Regions from separate parts of the Streptomyces sp. NBC_01241 genome, predicted to be linked through region 1. Evidence: riboswitches for the same ligand, from Rfam matches in the RefSeq annotation. Region 1 holds a riboswitch; the other holds the start of a gene.
What was found. Region 1 has a riboswitch for cyclic di-AMP ahead of OG306_RS35180 (M23 family metallopeptidase). Riboswitches for the same ligand answer to the same signal wherever they lie in the genome.
Positions count from the first base shown of each region.

Region 2: linked by a shared signal. The riboswitch ahead of OG306_RS20335 (M23 family metallopeptidase) and the one ahead of OG306_RS35180 (M23 family metallopeptidase) in region 1 are both predicted to bind cyclic di-AMP.

Region 1 covers NZ_CP108494.1:7,742,190-7,749,729, forward strand. The annotation lists gene OG306_RS35170 (tyrosine-protein phosphatase) at 1-135, opposite strand, end outside; gene OG306_RS35175 (alpha-galactosidase) at 364-2,463, shown strand; cyclic di-AMP (ydaO/yuaA leader) riboswitch at 2,757-2,913, shown strand; gene OG306_RS35180 (M23 family metallopeptidase) at 2,917-3,861, shown strand; gene OG306_RS35185 (SGNH/GDSL hydrolase family protein) at 4,052-4,897, shown strand; gene OG306_RS35190 (STM4011 family radical SAM protein) at 4,983-5,915, opposite strand; gene OG306_RS35195 (STM4012 family radical SAM protein) at 5,924-7,288, opposite strand; gene OG306_RS35200 (STM4013/SEN3800 family hydrolase) at 7,285-7,540, opposite strand, start outside.
Region 2 covers NZ_CP108494.1:4,547,171-4,554,710, forward strand. The annotation lists gene OG306_RS20300 (hypothetical protein) at 1-32, shown strand, start outside; gene OG306_RS20305 (COG4705 family protein) at 1-844, opposite strand, end outside; gene OG306_RS20310 (SHOCT domain-containing protein) at 966-1,379, opposite strand; gene OG306_RS20315 (hypothetical protein) at 1,649-1,870, shown strand; gene OG306_RS20320 (SPFH domain-containing protein) at 1,925-3,124, shown strand; tRNA gene OG306_RS20325 (tRNA-Met) at 3,322-3,395, shown strand; gene OG306_RS20330 (PP2C family protein-serine/threonine phosphatase) at 3,610-4,770, shown strand; cyclic di-AMP (ydaO/yuaA leader) riboswitch at 5,050-5,202, shown strand; gene OG306_RS20335 (M23 family metallopeptidase) at 5,214-6,461, shown strand; gene OG306_RS20340 (aldo/keto reductase) at 6,640-7,540, shown strand, end outside.

The DNA.
Region 1 (7,540 bases):
GTGACCACTGCGAAAGAGCCGCCCGTACCGCACCCGCCGGCCGTCGACGGTGGGCAGGCCGCCCACATCGCGGAAGTTCCGGACGCCCGCCAGCTCGGGTTCCGTCGACGGGATCTGCGGCAACTGCTGCGTCACAGTCTCTCCTGGAGTGTCTGGCGTCGACGCGAGTCGCCGACTGGGCCACTTCCGCGACGATACGACATTGGTTCCCCAGGCAATCATCTCGGTCATTCCTTGTCGATACCCCGGCGAACAGCCTTGCTCCGGCGGCGAATCCGTCTGGTGAATTCTTCGTCCGGACCGTTGCCCGCCCGCCCGGCAACGGTCGATGATGTGCGGAACTGTTGGAATGTGGGGGGCGCAATGATCGAGACTGGCGGCAAGGGCCGGACCTGGCTTCTCACCGGGGCGGGCAGCTGCTACGCGCTGCGGCTCACGGAGCGGGACGAGCTGGTCCATCTGCACTGGGGTCCGCGGATCTCCCTGGCCGCGGCACAGGCGCTGGCGGCGGCGCCGGAGCAGTCCGTCCGGAGCTTCGAGTCCCCGCTCGACGGCCGTGAGGAGTACCCGGTGGAGGGCGGCCCCCGGTTCGTCCGCCCGGCGCTCTCGGTACGGACCCCGGAGGTCCGTGGTACCGAGTGGGCCTTCGCCGACGCCACGGTGGACGGGGACGAACTCCGGATCGGCTTCACCGACTCCCTGCACCGGCTCGCCCTGACCCTGCACTACCGGATGCGGGACTCTTCCGACGTCATCGAGCGGTGGGCCACCGTCGCCCACGCCGGGCCGGACGGTGCGCCGCTGGAGCTGCTGCGCGCCGACGCGGCCGCCTGGGCGCTGCCCGCCCGCGACGGCTGGCGGCTGAGCCGGCTGCACGGCCGCTGGGCGGCGGAGTCGCAACTCGCCCGGGCGGAGCTGATGTACGGCGAGAGCGTCATCTCCAGCAGGCGTGGTCACACCGGGCACCAGTCCCTGCCGTGGGTCGCACTCGACGCCGACGGCGCGGCGACCGAGGAGAGCGGCGAGGTGTACGGCTGTGCGCTCGGCTGGTCCGGGTCGTGGCGGATCTCCGTGCAGCGGCTGCCCGACGGGCTCGTGCAGATCACCGGCGGTGCCGGGCACGACGACGCGGGGCTGCTGCTGCTCGCACCGGGAGAGTCGTACGTCACACCCGTCTTCGCCGGTCTGTGGAGCGCGGAGGGGTTCGGCGGGGCGAGCCGGGCCTGGCACGCCTGGCAGCTGGCCCAGGTGATTCCGGACGCGGGGAGTCTGCGGCCGGTGCTCTACAACTCCTGGGAGGCGACGGGCTTCGGCATCGCGCAGGAGCAGCAGCGCGCCCTCGCCGAGCGCGCCGCCGCGATGGGCGTCGAGCTGTTCGTCGTGGACGACGCGTGGTTCGGGCAACGCACCAGCGACCGGGCGGGGCTCGGTGACTGGACGCCGAATCCGGACCGATTTCCCGGCGGGCTGGGGCCGCTCGCCGACGAAGTGCACGGTCTCGGCATGCAGTTCGGTATCTGGGTCGAGCCGGAAATGGTCAATGCCGACAGTGATCTCTATCGTGCGCACCCCGATTGGGTGCAGCACTTCCCCGGGCGGACACGGACCGAGTTCCGTAATCAACTGGTGCTCAATCTGGCCCGCGCCGATGTGCGGGAATATCTCTGGGAACAGCTGGACGCACTGCTCTCCAGTGCGCGCATCGACTATGTGAAATGGGACTTCAACCGCTCCTTCACCGACGCGGGCTGGCCGGGCGAGGGGTATCCGCAGAAGCTCTGGACCGAGCATGTCGACGCCCTGTACGCGCTGATCGACCGGCTCCGGGCCGCGCACCCCGCGGTCGCCTTCGAGTCCTGCTCGGGCGGCGGCGGCCGGATCGATCTGGGGATTCTGTCCCGTACGGACCAGGTGTGGACCTCGGACAACACCGACCCGCTCGACCGCCTCGCCATCCAGGAGGGCTTCGGCCAGATCCATCCGGCCCGGGTGATGGCCGCCTGGGTCACCGACAGCCCCAACGTCCAGCTCAACGGCAGGGTCAGCTCACTGCGCTTCCGTTTCGTGAGCGCGATGGCCGGTGTACTCGGGGTCGGTGGTGACCTCACCGAGTGGAGCGAGGAGGAACTGGCCGAGGCGCGGACCTGGGTGAATCTCTACAAGGAGATCCGGCCGGTGGTGCAGCAGGGCTCGCTGTACCGGCTGCGCGCCCCGCGCGGCGGGCTCAGCGCGGTCCAGTACGTCCACGGGGACGAGGCCGTGGTCCTGATGTGGCTGGAGGCGCAGCGGTACGGGGAGCGGCCCCCGGCCCTGCGGCTGCGCGGACTCGACCCCGCGGCGACGTACGCCTGCCTGGATACGGGGGCGGTGCACCACGGTTCGGTACTGCTTCATCAGGGGCTGCACACCGGGCTTCGGGGGGACCTCGACGCAGGGGTGCTGAGGCTCCGCCGCGAACGATGAGCATGACATGTCCGGAATGGCATGATTTGGAATAACTTGCCCCATGTGTACGGCAGATGGTCGTCCGTTCGTGAGCGGGATCATATCCGTGACGGTGCGTACCGGCGGGGCGGTCGGGTATTCCGTGCGCGGCGCGGAAAGCCAAGATCCTTAATCCACGGAGTGTGACGGGAATTCCGCGCCGAATTCCTGGCGGGGATTCCGGTACGGAACCAGTGGCTTGTTCTCGCCGTCCCGACTCGCTTACGGTCGCCGTCAATCCGGACGGACCGCCTAATCCTGCCGCCGCCCGGAATTCGCATCCACTCATCGTGTGGCAGGAGCGGGGGAACCAGGTAGGCCGCCGATCGGAGAAATCTGGCCGGCTCGGGGTGAAGTCGCGCTCAGCGCGTCCGGGCATCTCCAGCCCGAACCCGACAGCTCACCTCGTAGGCGCCGGAGAGGAAGCACTTCATGCCCATATCGGGTAAGCACCGTCGTACGAAGACCCGCACCATCGCCCGTGGCATTGCCGCCGCAGGCGCCGGCGGCGCTGTCATCGCGCTGCCGCTGCTCGGCGCCACCGGTGCCAACGCCGCCCCGGCCGCCGCCCCGCAGTCGGTCTCCGCCGCCACCACGCACGCCGCTCCGGCCAAGCCGGTCGCGCAGAAGCAGGCCGCCACCACGACGTACTCCGTCGTCTCCGGCGACTGGCTGTCGAAGATCGCCGCCGAGCACAAGATCGAGGGCGGCTGGCAGAAGCTGTACCAGGACAACCGCGAGGTCGTCGGCGACGACCCCAGCCTGATCTTCCCGGGCATGAAGCTGACCCTCGGCGGCAAGGCCTCGGGTGACTCCGCGCCCACCGGCGCCGGTGCGGGCGCGGCCCTCCCGTCGAAGGCCCCCGAGGTTCCCTCGACCGCGAAGAAGTCCGCCCCGGCCAAGTCCGCCCCGGCCAAGGTGTCGACCGTCACGGAGTCCAAGACCTCCGCCCCGGCCGCTCAGAGCAATAGCTCCGGCTACGCCCACCCGGTCCCCGGCAACCACACCACCGGCTACCGCGCCTCCGGCTCCAACTGGTCCAGCGGCAGCCACACCGGGATCGACTTCCCCGTCTTCACCGGCACCAGCGTGAAGTCCATCACCTCCGGCACCGTCGTCGCCGCCGGCTGGGGTGGCGCGTACGGCAACCAGGTCGTCATCAAGCACGCCGACGGCCACTACTCGCAGTACGGCCACCTGTCCTCGATCTCCGTCTCAGCGGGTCAGTCCGTGAGCACCGGTCAGCAGATCGGTCTCTCCGGCGCCACTGGCAACGCCACCGGACCGCACCTGCACTTCGAGGTCCGCACGGGCCCGGCGTACGGCTCGGACATCGACCCGATCGCCTTCCTGGCTTCGCACGGCGTCTACGTCTGAGCCGAACGGACAGGCAGTTGAGCAACACGGCATGACCTGAGTCACACAGTAGGGGCGGTGCGCCGGCGGCGCACCGCCCCTACTGCTTATTCCTCCTTTACCAAAACCTGACCGGGTGGTCTATCTCACCACCCGTCAACCCCTTATTACGGTCGCGTAGGTCACATTCGGCGGTGCAGGATAAGCGTTTGTGGCAGACGATTCGAGAAAAAATCAACGTGGCGTCAACAACCGACACGGCGTCATCGGGTCGTACGCAGCGATTGGCGACAGCTTCACCGAGGGAGTGGGCGACCCCGGTCCGGACGGGACCTTCGTCGGCTGGGCGGACCGGTTCGCGGTACTTCTTGCGGACCAGCTCCCGGACCATGATGCGGAATCGAGCACCGACGGCTCCGCGCACGGGAATTTCAGGTATGCCAATCTCGCCGTACGCGGACGCCTCCTCGACCAGATCGTCGAGGAGCAGGTGCCGCGCGCCAAGGAGCTCGCACCCGACCTGGTGAGCTTCTGCGCGGGCGGCAACGACATCATCAGGCCCGGTACCGACCCCGACGACGTGGCCGAGCGCTTCGAGCGCGCGGTCGCCGAGCTGACCGAATCGGTCGGCGCCGTGATGGTCACCACCGGCTTCGACACCCGTGGCGTTCCCGTGTTGCGCCATCTGCGCGGCAAGATCGCCACCTACACCGCCCATGTGCGGTCCATCGCCGACCGCTACGACTGCCCGGTCCTCGACCTGTGGTCGCTGCGGTCCGTCCAGGACAGGCGCGCCTGGGACGACGACCGGCTCCATCTGTCGCCCGAGGGACACACCAGGGTCGCGTTGCGCGCCGCCCAGGTCCTCGGTCTCGATGTGCCGGCCGACCCCGACCAGGAATGGCCCCCGCAGGCACAGCGCGGCACGCTCGAAGTACGGCGCGACGACATCCACTGGGCGCGCGAGTACCTGGTGCCGTGGATCGGCCGACGGCTGCGTGGTGAGTCCTCCGGCGACCATGTCGAGGCCAAGCGGCCCGACCTGCTGCCGCTCTGACCCTGCCGCCCCGCCAGAGCCTGTCCGGTGACCCACGACCGGAGCCGCGACCGTGGCATCCTCGCCCGCCGGACGGGCCCGAGTGTCAGGCCCGTCCGGCGGATCGCGGCCGTTCGGCGGATGCGGCTTGGGCAGCGGATCCGGCTTGTCCGGCGAGCGACGACAGCGGCGGCGCCGGTATCCGCTCCAGCACGCCGCCCGCGAAGACGTCGTACAGCGGCAGCGTCTCCAGATGCACATAGCCGATGTGGCAGTCGCAGACGGCCAGCGGGCAGGCGCGCGGGCCCAGCGAGCGCCGGTAACTGCCGTCGTAGAGGTTGCCGAGTTCCGCCGGGACGAAATGGCAGCGCCGCACCGTGCCGTCACCGTCCACCGAGACGACCGACTCGCCCGTCCGGCACGGCAGTCCGGCCGAGCGGTGCGGATGCCGGCTGTACGGGAAGAGCGGGTCCAGGGCCGTCCAGCGGTCCGCCTCCTCGTCCGTGTAGGTGTGCCCCTCCGCGGCGTTCACCCAGAGATAGACCTTGTCGGACAGTGCTGCCCGCAGCCGCCGGGCCTCTTCGAGATGGTCGTCGAGCCCGACGACACCGACGCTGTGGCGAATGCCGAGCGCGGTGAGCTCTCCGCACTTGCCGAGGAACCGCTCGTACGGCGTCTGCCCCGGGTGGTACGTGCACCACAGGGCGATCTTCTCGCGGCCGGCCTCACCCGCCTCCGCCAGCCAGCCCGTTCGGCCGCTGAGGTTGGTCTGGATCGCGACCCGGCCGATGTGCGGCAGTCGCGCCAGCTCGACCAGCGCGCGCCGGTACCAGGAGCGGACCAGACCCTCGCCCCAGGGCGTGAACAGGACCGAGATCCGGTCACCGGTCTGCGCCGCGGCCCACGCGGTGAACCGCTCCAGCGCGGCACGGTCGGCACGCAACTGCTCCCGGCTGTCGCGCCGCTTCGCGAACGGGCAGTACGGGCAGTCGTAGTCGCAGGACGCGAGCGGGCCGCGGTAGAGGATGGTCAGGTCCATGGGCGCGCTCACTTCAGTTCGTACGCGGCCATTGCGGCTCGCACACCGGGGGAGAAGAGTTCCGGGCCGAGCGCGTCGGAGTGGGCCAGGCCCTCGGGGGAGAGCCGCAGCAGTCCGGACGCCCCGGCCGTCGCGTCGAGCCAGCCGCGCGCCTCGAACCGGGCCAGTTCGACGGGGAAGTCATCGGCCGGGGAGGTACCGAAGCGCTCCCGGTAGTCGGCCTGCCGCAGCCCCTCGGCCTGGAGGACGGACTGCAGGAGGTGGCGTCGGCGCGCCTCGTCGCCGTCCACGTACCGCCCGACCTCGGCGCGCGAGAAGTCCTCGGTGGCGGTGTAGCCGTCGATGATGGCCCGAACCTCCCGCATCTCCACCGCGTAGTCGAAGGAGTAGTGCAGCTTCGTCGTGTACGAGCGGGCGCCGCAGCCCAGGCCGATCATGCCGTCGGTCTGGCAGGCGTAGTCGTCGGGGCCGTCCGTCCGCGGGGCGTCAGCGCGGCGGAACATCCGCATGGACACCTGCTCGTAGCCGTGGGCGAGGAGATGGTCGCGGCCCGCGCGGTACAGCCGCAGCCGCTGCTCGTCCCAGGCGGCGTCCGCCGCGGTCTCGCCGTCGGCGCCGAGCCGGCCGAGACCGGTCAACGGGCGGACGTACAGCGGGTAGAGGTACAGCTCCTCCGGCCGCCAGCCGAGCGCCGCGTCCAGCGAGGTGCGCCAGCTCTCCTCGGTCTGCCCGTCGATGCCGTAGATCAGGTCGATGTTGAGGACCGGGATGCGGGCATCGCGTATCCGGTCCAGGGCCGCCTCCACGTCGGCGCGCCGCTGCGGTCGCACCGCCGCACGCGCCTCGGCCTCGACGAAGCTCTGCACCCCGATGCTGATCCTGGTCGTACCGCGGTCGGCGAGGACGGCCAGCCGGTCGGCCGTCGCGGTCGACGGCGACGTCTCGACCGACAGTGCAACGGCCCGCAGATCGGCGCCCATCCGCTTCTCCGCGATGTCGCAGAGCCGTTCCAGCTCCGCCGCGGTCAGGAACGTGGGAGTGCCCCCGCCGAACGCCGCCGCGGCGAACCGCACCGGCTCCGCGTCGCCCAGCGCGTCGCGGACGGCGGTGGCCTGCCGGTCCAGCGCGTCGAGATAGCGGGTCGTCAGCTCGTCGGGAGCGCCGATCCGGGTGAAGAGATTGCAGAAGCCGCAGCGGACCTCGCAGAACGGTATGTGGAGATAGAGGGAGAGCGCGTCCTTGCGCTCGGCCGCCCACAACTCGCGCAGCACCGGCCGCTCGGCGAGCGGCCGGTAGGCCGTCTTGTGCGGATAGGCGTACACATAGCTCTGGTACGGGCGGGTGGACCGCGCGACGGTCGTGGTGCGGCTCATGATGCGGTGGCCCCCGGTTCCAGGAAGAAGTGCGCGTACGGAACGGTCCAGACGGACTCGTGGCCGAGCCGGTGACCGGTGTAGCCGTCGTCCCCGTACGCCGTTCCGTGGTCGGAGCAGACGATGGCGAAGCAACGGCGACGGCTGCTCGCGGCGGCGAAGAGCCGGCCGATGTGCGCGTCGACGTACTCCAGGGCGGCGGCATGGGTGGCGCGGGAATCGCCCGCCTCGCGGGTGGCACCCGGCTGGTGG
Region 2 (7,540 bases), 3.2 Mb from region 1:
CGGTGTTCCTGTGCTCCTGCACGTTGGCGTAGGCCATGAGGCCGAGGAGGACGACCAGGAGCACAGCCGAAGAGCCCAATGTGCCGAGATCGAGGCCGCCCTTGGCGGCAGGCTTCGTGAGGAAGTCACCGGCGGTGGCGCCCAGGGGCCGGGTGAGGACGAAGGCGATCCAGAACAGTACGACGTTCGGGACGGCCGGCACCCGCATCAGGACGGCCAGTACGGCCAGCAGAGCCGTGACGAGCAGGGCGCCGCCGGCATAGCCGAGACCGGAACTGTCGGAGAGGAAATCGCCCATGGATGTGCCGAGTGTGTTCGACACCAGGATCGCGGACCAGAAGAGGGCCTCGCCGCGGAAGGTGACGATGTCTTGGGTGGCGAAGGTCTGTCCGGTGAGCTTCCAGACGATGAAGATGGCGATCAGCAGGGAGATCAGGATCGCGGCGCCCGCGGGGTACCCCAGGCCCAGGCCCTGCGGGCCCCGGCCCAGCGAGGACGTGCCCGCCGTGAGGTACTCGGCACTGGCGTCCCGGTTCATGAAGTCCGACATCGTGGTGCCGGCCATGCTCGTGGACAGGATGACCGTCCAGTAGAAGAACGGGTTGTAGCGCCGGGACCGCAGTTGCACCACCAGCGTCAGCACGAACACCAGGAACAGCGCGATCGTGGTGAGGAAGTAGCCCAGCCGCAGCGTCTGGGAGAACAGGTCCCCGGCCGTCTCACCGAGGGTGGTGGCGGCGATCTTCATGACCCAGAAGGCCAGAGTGACCTCGGGGAGCTTCTTCATCACGGAACGGCGCTCACTGGCCACATCCACCGAGGTGAGGAATTCCGACTGTCCCAAAACGCACTCCTGGTCACGAGCGCGCCTGCGCGCCGGCCTGTTGCCGCATTCTTGCGTCTACGCAAGGTAGGTCGTCTACACGGATGTAGACGGTCCGACACTCCGGCGGGGTGCGCTCCGCTCAGACGAGGAGCTTCGTCTTCGCTCGCTGGTACTCCTCCTCGGTGATGGCGCCCCGGTCCTTGAGCTCGGCGAGTTTCGCCAGGTCGTCGACGTGCTTGCCCTCCCTCGGGGCCTTCGCGTCGGAGCCGCCCGCGGCGGCCTCCCGTACGTACGCCTTGAAAGCGGCGTCGCGTTCCTGCGCTTCCTTGAGGTCCCGCTTCCCCATGGATTTACCGCGCACGATCACGTACACCAGGACGCCGAGGTACGGCAGCAGCAGCGCCAGGATGAGCCAGCCGGCCTTGCCCCAGCCGCCGAGGTCGTCGCTGCGGAAGATGTCCCCGATGACCTTGAAGAGCAGGAACAGCCACATGATCCAGAGGAAGAACCAGAGCATGGTCCAGAAGAGGTCGAGCAGGGGGTAATGGTCCACGGTCGGCTCCCTGATCATCGCGAGTTCGTTACGTCGACTGGCTGAACGGTAAATCAGTCATATCACCGCATATCCGAGCTTGCCTCCCGGCGTTCTCCAGGCTCCTCCCCGGCCGTCCTTCGGGCCGTCCTCCGTCGCGGGTGCGGAGTACCGTGGAGATGTCGAGGGAGGCTCGGGACGTCCTGGCCTCCAGGAGGCGGGCCTTGTGTTCATGAAGCGGCGTGAGCGGCGGTGTGAGCAGGCGTACGCATGGACGCTCGCGAGGGCGCATGCACACGGCAGATGAGTCCGCCCGGAGCCCGGTCGGAGCGATCGGCCGTGTCACCGTGCCGATTCCGTCCGATGGCCCGGGCGAAGTACTGGTGGCCGTACGGGGTGGGTCGGAGGCCTACACCGCATGGTCGACGACGTCGATCGACAAGGACGTACGCGTCGTTGTCGTCGACTCGGTCTCGGCGCGCGGCGTGATCGTGGAACGCCTGCCGCCCTGAGCCGAAGCAACGGTGCACCCACTCCGAGCAGAAACGTACGGCAGGAGTCTTCCGATGTTCTTCTGGCACGTTCCCGCCCCCAACGAGGCGATGCTCATATCCGGTTCCAAGGGACAGACGCTGGACACCCAGTTCCGGATCGTCACCGGTCACGGCAGTTTCGTGCTCCCGGTGAAACAGAAGGCACGCATGCTCTCCCTGGCGCTGCGCGAGGCGGAGATCACCGAGGACTGCGTGACGCAGCAGGGCATCCGCCTCAACGTCCGGGCCGTCGCCGTCTTCAAGGTCGGCGACGATGCCGTGTCCATTGCCAACGCGGCGCGTCGCTTCCTGACCGAGCAGGAACAGATGGAGGAGCTCGCCGGCCGGATCTTCGCGGGCCACCTGCGTTCCATCGTCGGCGGACTGACCGTGGAGCAGATCATCCGCGAGCGCAACCGGGTCTCCCAGGAGGTCATCGCGGGCAGCCACGGCGAGATGGAGAAGCTCGGCATCGTGGTGGACGCCCTCCAGATCCAGGAGATCGACGACGCCACCGGCTACATCAAGAACCTCGCAGCCCCGCACGCCGCCGCGGTCGCCAGCCAGGCCCGGATCGCCGAGGCCAAGGCCGACCAGGAGGCCAGCCAGCGCGAACAGCAGGCCGCCGCGCTCAAGGCGGAGTACGAACGGGACACCGCGATCAAGCGGGCCGGCTTCCTCGCCGAGACCGAGCAGTACAACGCCCGCGCCGCGCAGGCCGGACCGCTCGCCCAGGCCAGGGCTTCGCACGAGGTCATCGAGGAGCAGACCTCACTGGCCGAGCGGCAGGCCGCACTCGCCGCGCAACGGCTCGAAGGGGAGGTACGGCGCCCGGCGGACGCCGAGGCGTACCGCCAGCGCACCCTCGCGGAGGCGGCCCGGGACCGGGTGAAGTTCGAGGCCGACGGCAACGCGTACGCCGAGCGGACCATCGCCCAGGCGCAGGCCGACGCCAACAGTGCGCGCGCCGCTTCGCTGCGCGACGGCAACCAGGAGCTGATCGCGGCCAACCGCATCGTCGAGAACCTGCCCGCCCTGGCCGACGCGGCCGCCCGGGGCATGTCGGGTGCGGACCTGACCGTTCTGAACGGCACCGACGGCGTCAATGAGATGGCGGCGGGCGTGGTCGGCCAGGGGCTGGCGATCCTCCGCTCCCTGCAGCGCGGCGCGAATCCGATGAAGCCCCCGGCGGTCAACGGGAAGGCCGCTCCCCGTATCACCGACACGAATTGAGGCGGCGGGGTGCGGGGACGCGGGCTGGTCGCCGGGCGCATGGCCGGAGTACCGAGCGAGCGGCGGACGGGTGCCGAGCGGTCGGTGATTCGCTCAGCGGTTCACTCAGTGGCTCAGCGGTTCGCCCGGTGATTCGCCCAGTGATTCGCTCAGTGGTCATGAGCCCGCCGCGCATGCCGTACAGTTGTGTTTACCGACGCGGGGTGGAGCAGCTCGGTAGCTCGCTGGGCTCATAACCCAGAGGTCGCAGGTTCAAATCCTGTCCCCGCTACTGAAAAACCAGGCCCGGCACGCATGCAGCGTGCCGGGCCTGGTTCGTTCCCGCCATGGACTCCCGAAGGGGCAGGTCCGGGCGGTGTGCGAGCTGTGCCACGTACGTACCCCCATCGGCCGACGAGGAGTCGCCGCGCGACTCCGCTCCGGCGAGCCTGGGGTGGGGCGCGGTACCGTCCGCAGCCGTGCGCGTACCGGGCAGGAGACCACAGGTGTGGAAGCGGCTGAAGGGGCGCGGCAGACATGCCGAGGGCGGCACCCGTACCCGGCGGTTCGTCCGTGCGATGCCCGCCGTGATGATTCTCGGCGGGCTGGTGTTCGACTTCCTCACCCCGCCGACCTTCACCGCCATTCCGCTGTTCGTGGCGGCGCCGCTGATCGCCGCGCCGTTCTTCTCGCTGTCCAGGACCATCTGCACCGGCGTCGCCTCGATGCTGGCCGTTGTCGTGCTGCGGCTGTACAGCAACACGCTGCCGGACATCGTGCCGCTGATCGAGCTGCTCACTCTGGCCACCGTCTCGGTCCTCGCGGTCGTGATCAACGGGGTCGTGCGGCGCAGCAGTGAGCAGCTGGCGTCCGCGCGGGTCATCGCGGAGACCGCCATGCGGGCGGTGCTGCCGAAGCCGTCCGACCGGATCGGCGGGCTGCACGTGGCGGCGCGGTACGAGGCGGCGCAGGCGGACGAGTTCGTCGGCGGTGACCTGTTCGCCGTGACGGACTCCCCGTACGGGGTGCGGTTGGTGGTCGGGGACGTACGGGGGAAGGGGCTCGACGCCGTGGAGTCGGTGGCGGTGATCATCGGGGCGTTCCGGGAGGCGGCCGAGCAGGAGCGTTCGCTGGAGGGCGTGGCGCAGCGGCTGGAGCGGGCGCTGGCGCGGGAGGGGACGCGGCGGGGCGGGCTCGACGCGGTCGAGGGCTTCATCACCGCCGTGCTGGCCGAGATCCCGGCCGGGCTGTCCCGGGTGCGGGTCGTCAACCGCGGCCACCCCGAACCGATCCTGCTGCACCCCGACGGGGCGCTGGATGTGCTGGGGCCGACGGTGCCCGCGCTGCCGCTCGGGATGGACCTGGGAGCGTGGCCCGACAGGTCGGACGAGTGGGACCTGCCGGCGGGGGCGACCCTGCTCCTGTACACGGACGGCCTCTCCGAGGCGCGGAACACTGACGGGGTCTTCTACGACCCGGCGGCCCGGCTGCGCGGGCGGATCTTCCCGGGGCCCGAGGAGCTGCTGTCCGCACTGACCGATGACGTACGGCTGCACACGGGGGGTGAGACGACCGACGACATGGCGCTGCTCGCGGTCGTACGTCCCGCGGAGGGGCAGCCGGACCGGCGCAGGACCGTGAAGATCGTCGGTCGCGAAGGGGTGTGACGGGTGGGGCGGGGGCTTCGTGCGAGCCGGGTCGACCTTGGGTGCGGGATACCACCGTACGTAACCGAAGCGCGTCGCTCCGCATAACATTTGACGCAACGTCAGAAATCTGGTGGCCGCTGAGGGTCGATCAACTCATCCCATTCCGCCCGGTTGTGCACCGTAAAGTCCAGGCCAAAGACGTGAACGATCAGTGGGAACAGCTTGGAATCAGGCCCCGGTGTCTATTAACGTTCGATAACGCAGCGCGGTCGTCCCAGCCGTCGTCAGTGGCGGCACCGCGCGCGAGCGCCGAATTCCGCAAGGGAACCGGGGAACCACCTACATGGGGTGAATCGGACACCTGTGTCTCGTGAGAGGCAGAGGAGCCCGTAGGAGACCTTCCTGCTCCGAACCCGTCAGCTAACCCGGTAGGCGAGAAGGAAGGAAAGGAGTGCGCCCCCGTGGCGTCCAACAAGCCTGCCCCCGAGGCTCCCTCTCGGTTCAACCCCGACTTCGGTTCCGACTTCGGCACCGAGTTCGGATCCGGTTCCCACTCCGGCTTCGCTTCCGACTCCCCCTTCGCTTCCGACTCCGGCTTCGGCCCCGACTACGGGACCGCCTCCGACTACGGGACCGGTGGGACGGGAGCGGCGTACGGCACCGAGCCGGGCGGTGACTTCGCCGGTGACTTCGGTGGCGAATTCCGCGTCAACGGCGACGGTGAGCCCGAACGCAGCTGGGACGAGTGGAACCCCACCGAGGAGTCCGTCCGCCCCGTACGCGGCAGGCACCGCGTCGCCAAGCAGCGCAACGGACTTGCCCGTAGCTCCACGGTGCTCGGGGTCGGTGTCATCGCGGCGGTCGGTGCAGGGGGCATGGCCACCGCGCAGAGCAAGCCGCCGGTCTCCATCTCCCTTCCCGATTCCATCGCGGACAAGCTTCCCGACGCCAAGTCCCTTCCCGGCGTGGGTGCTCTGTTCTCCGCGGAGCCCGAAGCCGACAACACCGCTGTCGCCGCCGCTGCCGCACCGCTGACCACCGCCGGCCTCACCACCACCGAGGCCGAGCAGGGCACGGCGGACGCGGGCGAGGCGCTCCGCGCGCGCATCCTCCAGCAGGCGGAGCAGCAGCAGGACGCCGCCGACGCCGAGGCCAAGGCCGCACAGGAGAAGGAGGCCGCGGAGAAGGCCGCCGCCGAGGCCAAGAAGCAGCAGGACGCGGCCGAGGCCAAGGCCGCCGCCGAGAAGAAGAAGGCGGAGGAGGAAGCCAAGGCGAAGGCCGAGGCCCTGCGGCTCGCCAAGCTCGCCGCCAGCTACGCCATCCCGACCTCCTCGTACACGATCACCTCGACCTTCGGCCAGGCCGGCTCGATGTGGTCCTCCGGCTACCACACCGGCCTCGACTTCGCGGCGCCGACGGGTACGCCGATCAAGGCCATACACGGCGGCACCATCAAGTCGGCCGGCTGGTCCGGTTCGTACGGCTACCGCACGGTGCTGGAGCTCGACGACGGTACGGAGCTGTGGTTCTGCCACCAGTCCTCGATCGGCGTGAGCGTCGGCCAGCAGGTCACCACCGGTGAGACCATCGGCCGGGTCGGCGCGACCGGCAACGTGACGGGCCCGCACCTCCACCTGGAGGTCCACACCCCCTCCGGTACGGGCATCGACCCGATGGCCTGGCTGCGCGACAAGGGCCTCACCCCCTGATCCGCAGGCCGCCCTCCCGGTTCTTCCGGGCCGTGTGACCGGAGCGCTCCGCTGCTCCGAGCGATCCCGTGATCCGGTGGACCCGCCGCTGAACTCCGGCAGCCCTGACGCTCCCCCCCGACGTCAGGGCTGCCGGTCCGTCGGAATAGCGGGCGTGCCGGAATCCGTTGATCCATTTATGACTTCTCTTCGTAAGCTGGGCCCTTCCGACCTCCAGGTCTTCCCGCTCGCCCTCGGCGGCAACGTCTTCGGCTGGACCGCCGACGAGGCGCAGTCGTTCGCCGTGCTGGACGCTTACGCCGCGGCGGGCGGCAATTTCATCGACACCGCCGACGCCTACTCCGCCTGGGTCCCGGGCAACGAGGGCGGCGAGTCGGAGACCGTCATCGGAAAGTGGCTCGCGGCCCGCTCCAACCGTTCCGACATCGTCGTCGCGACCAAGGTCGGCGCGCACCCCTCGTACAAGGGGCTCTCCGCCACGAACATCAAGGCCGCGGCCGAGGAGTCGCTGCGCCGGCTCGGCACCGACCACATCGATCTGTACTACACACACTTCGATGACGAGACCGTCCCGGTCGAGGAGATCATCACCGCCCTCGACGAACTCGTGAAGGAAGGCAAGGTCCGGGAGATCGCCGCCTCCAACATCGGCCCCGAGCGGCTCCAGGCGTCCCTGGACTTCTCGGAGCGCGAGGGGCTGGCCCGGTACGTCGCCCTTCAGCCGCACTACAACCTGGTCTCGCGGGACACCTACGAGGGTGAGCTCCAGGACACGGCCGCCCGGGCCGGGCTCGCCGCCGTCCCGTACTTCGCCCTGGCCTCCGGCTTCCTCACCGGCAAGTACCGTCCGGGGGCTTCGGTGGAGAGCGCCCGCGCCGAGAAGGCCGGTGAGTACCTGGCGTCGGAGCGGGGGCAGAAGGTCCTGGCCGCACTCGACAAGGTAGCCAAGGAGCGCGACGCCGAGGTCGCGACCGTCGCCCTGGCCTGGCTCGCGTCCCGGCCGACGGTCGCCGCGCCGATCGCCTCGGCCCGTACGGTCGAGCAGTTGCCCGCGCTGCTGGCCGTCGCCGACCTCCGGC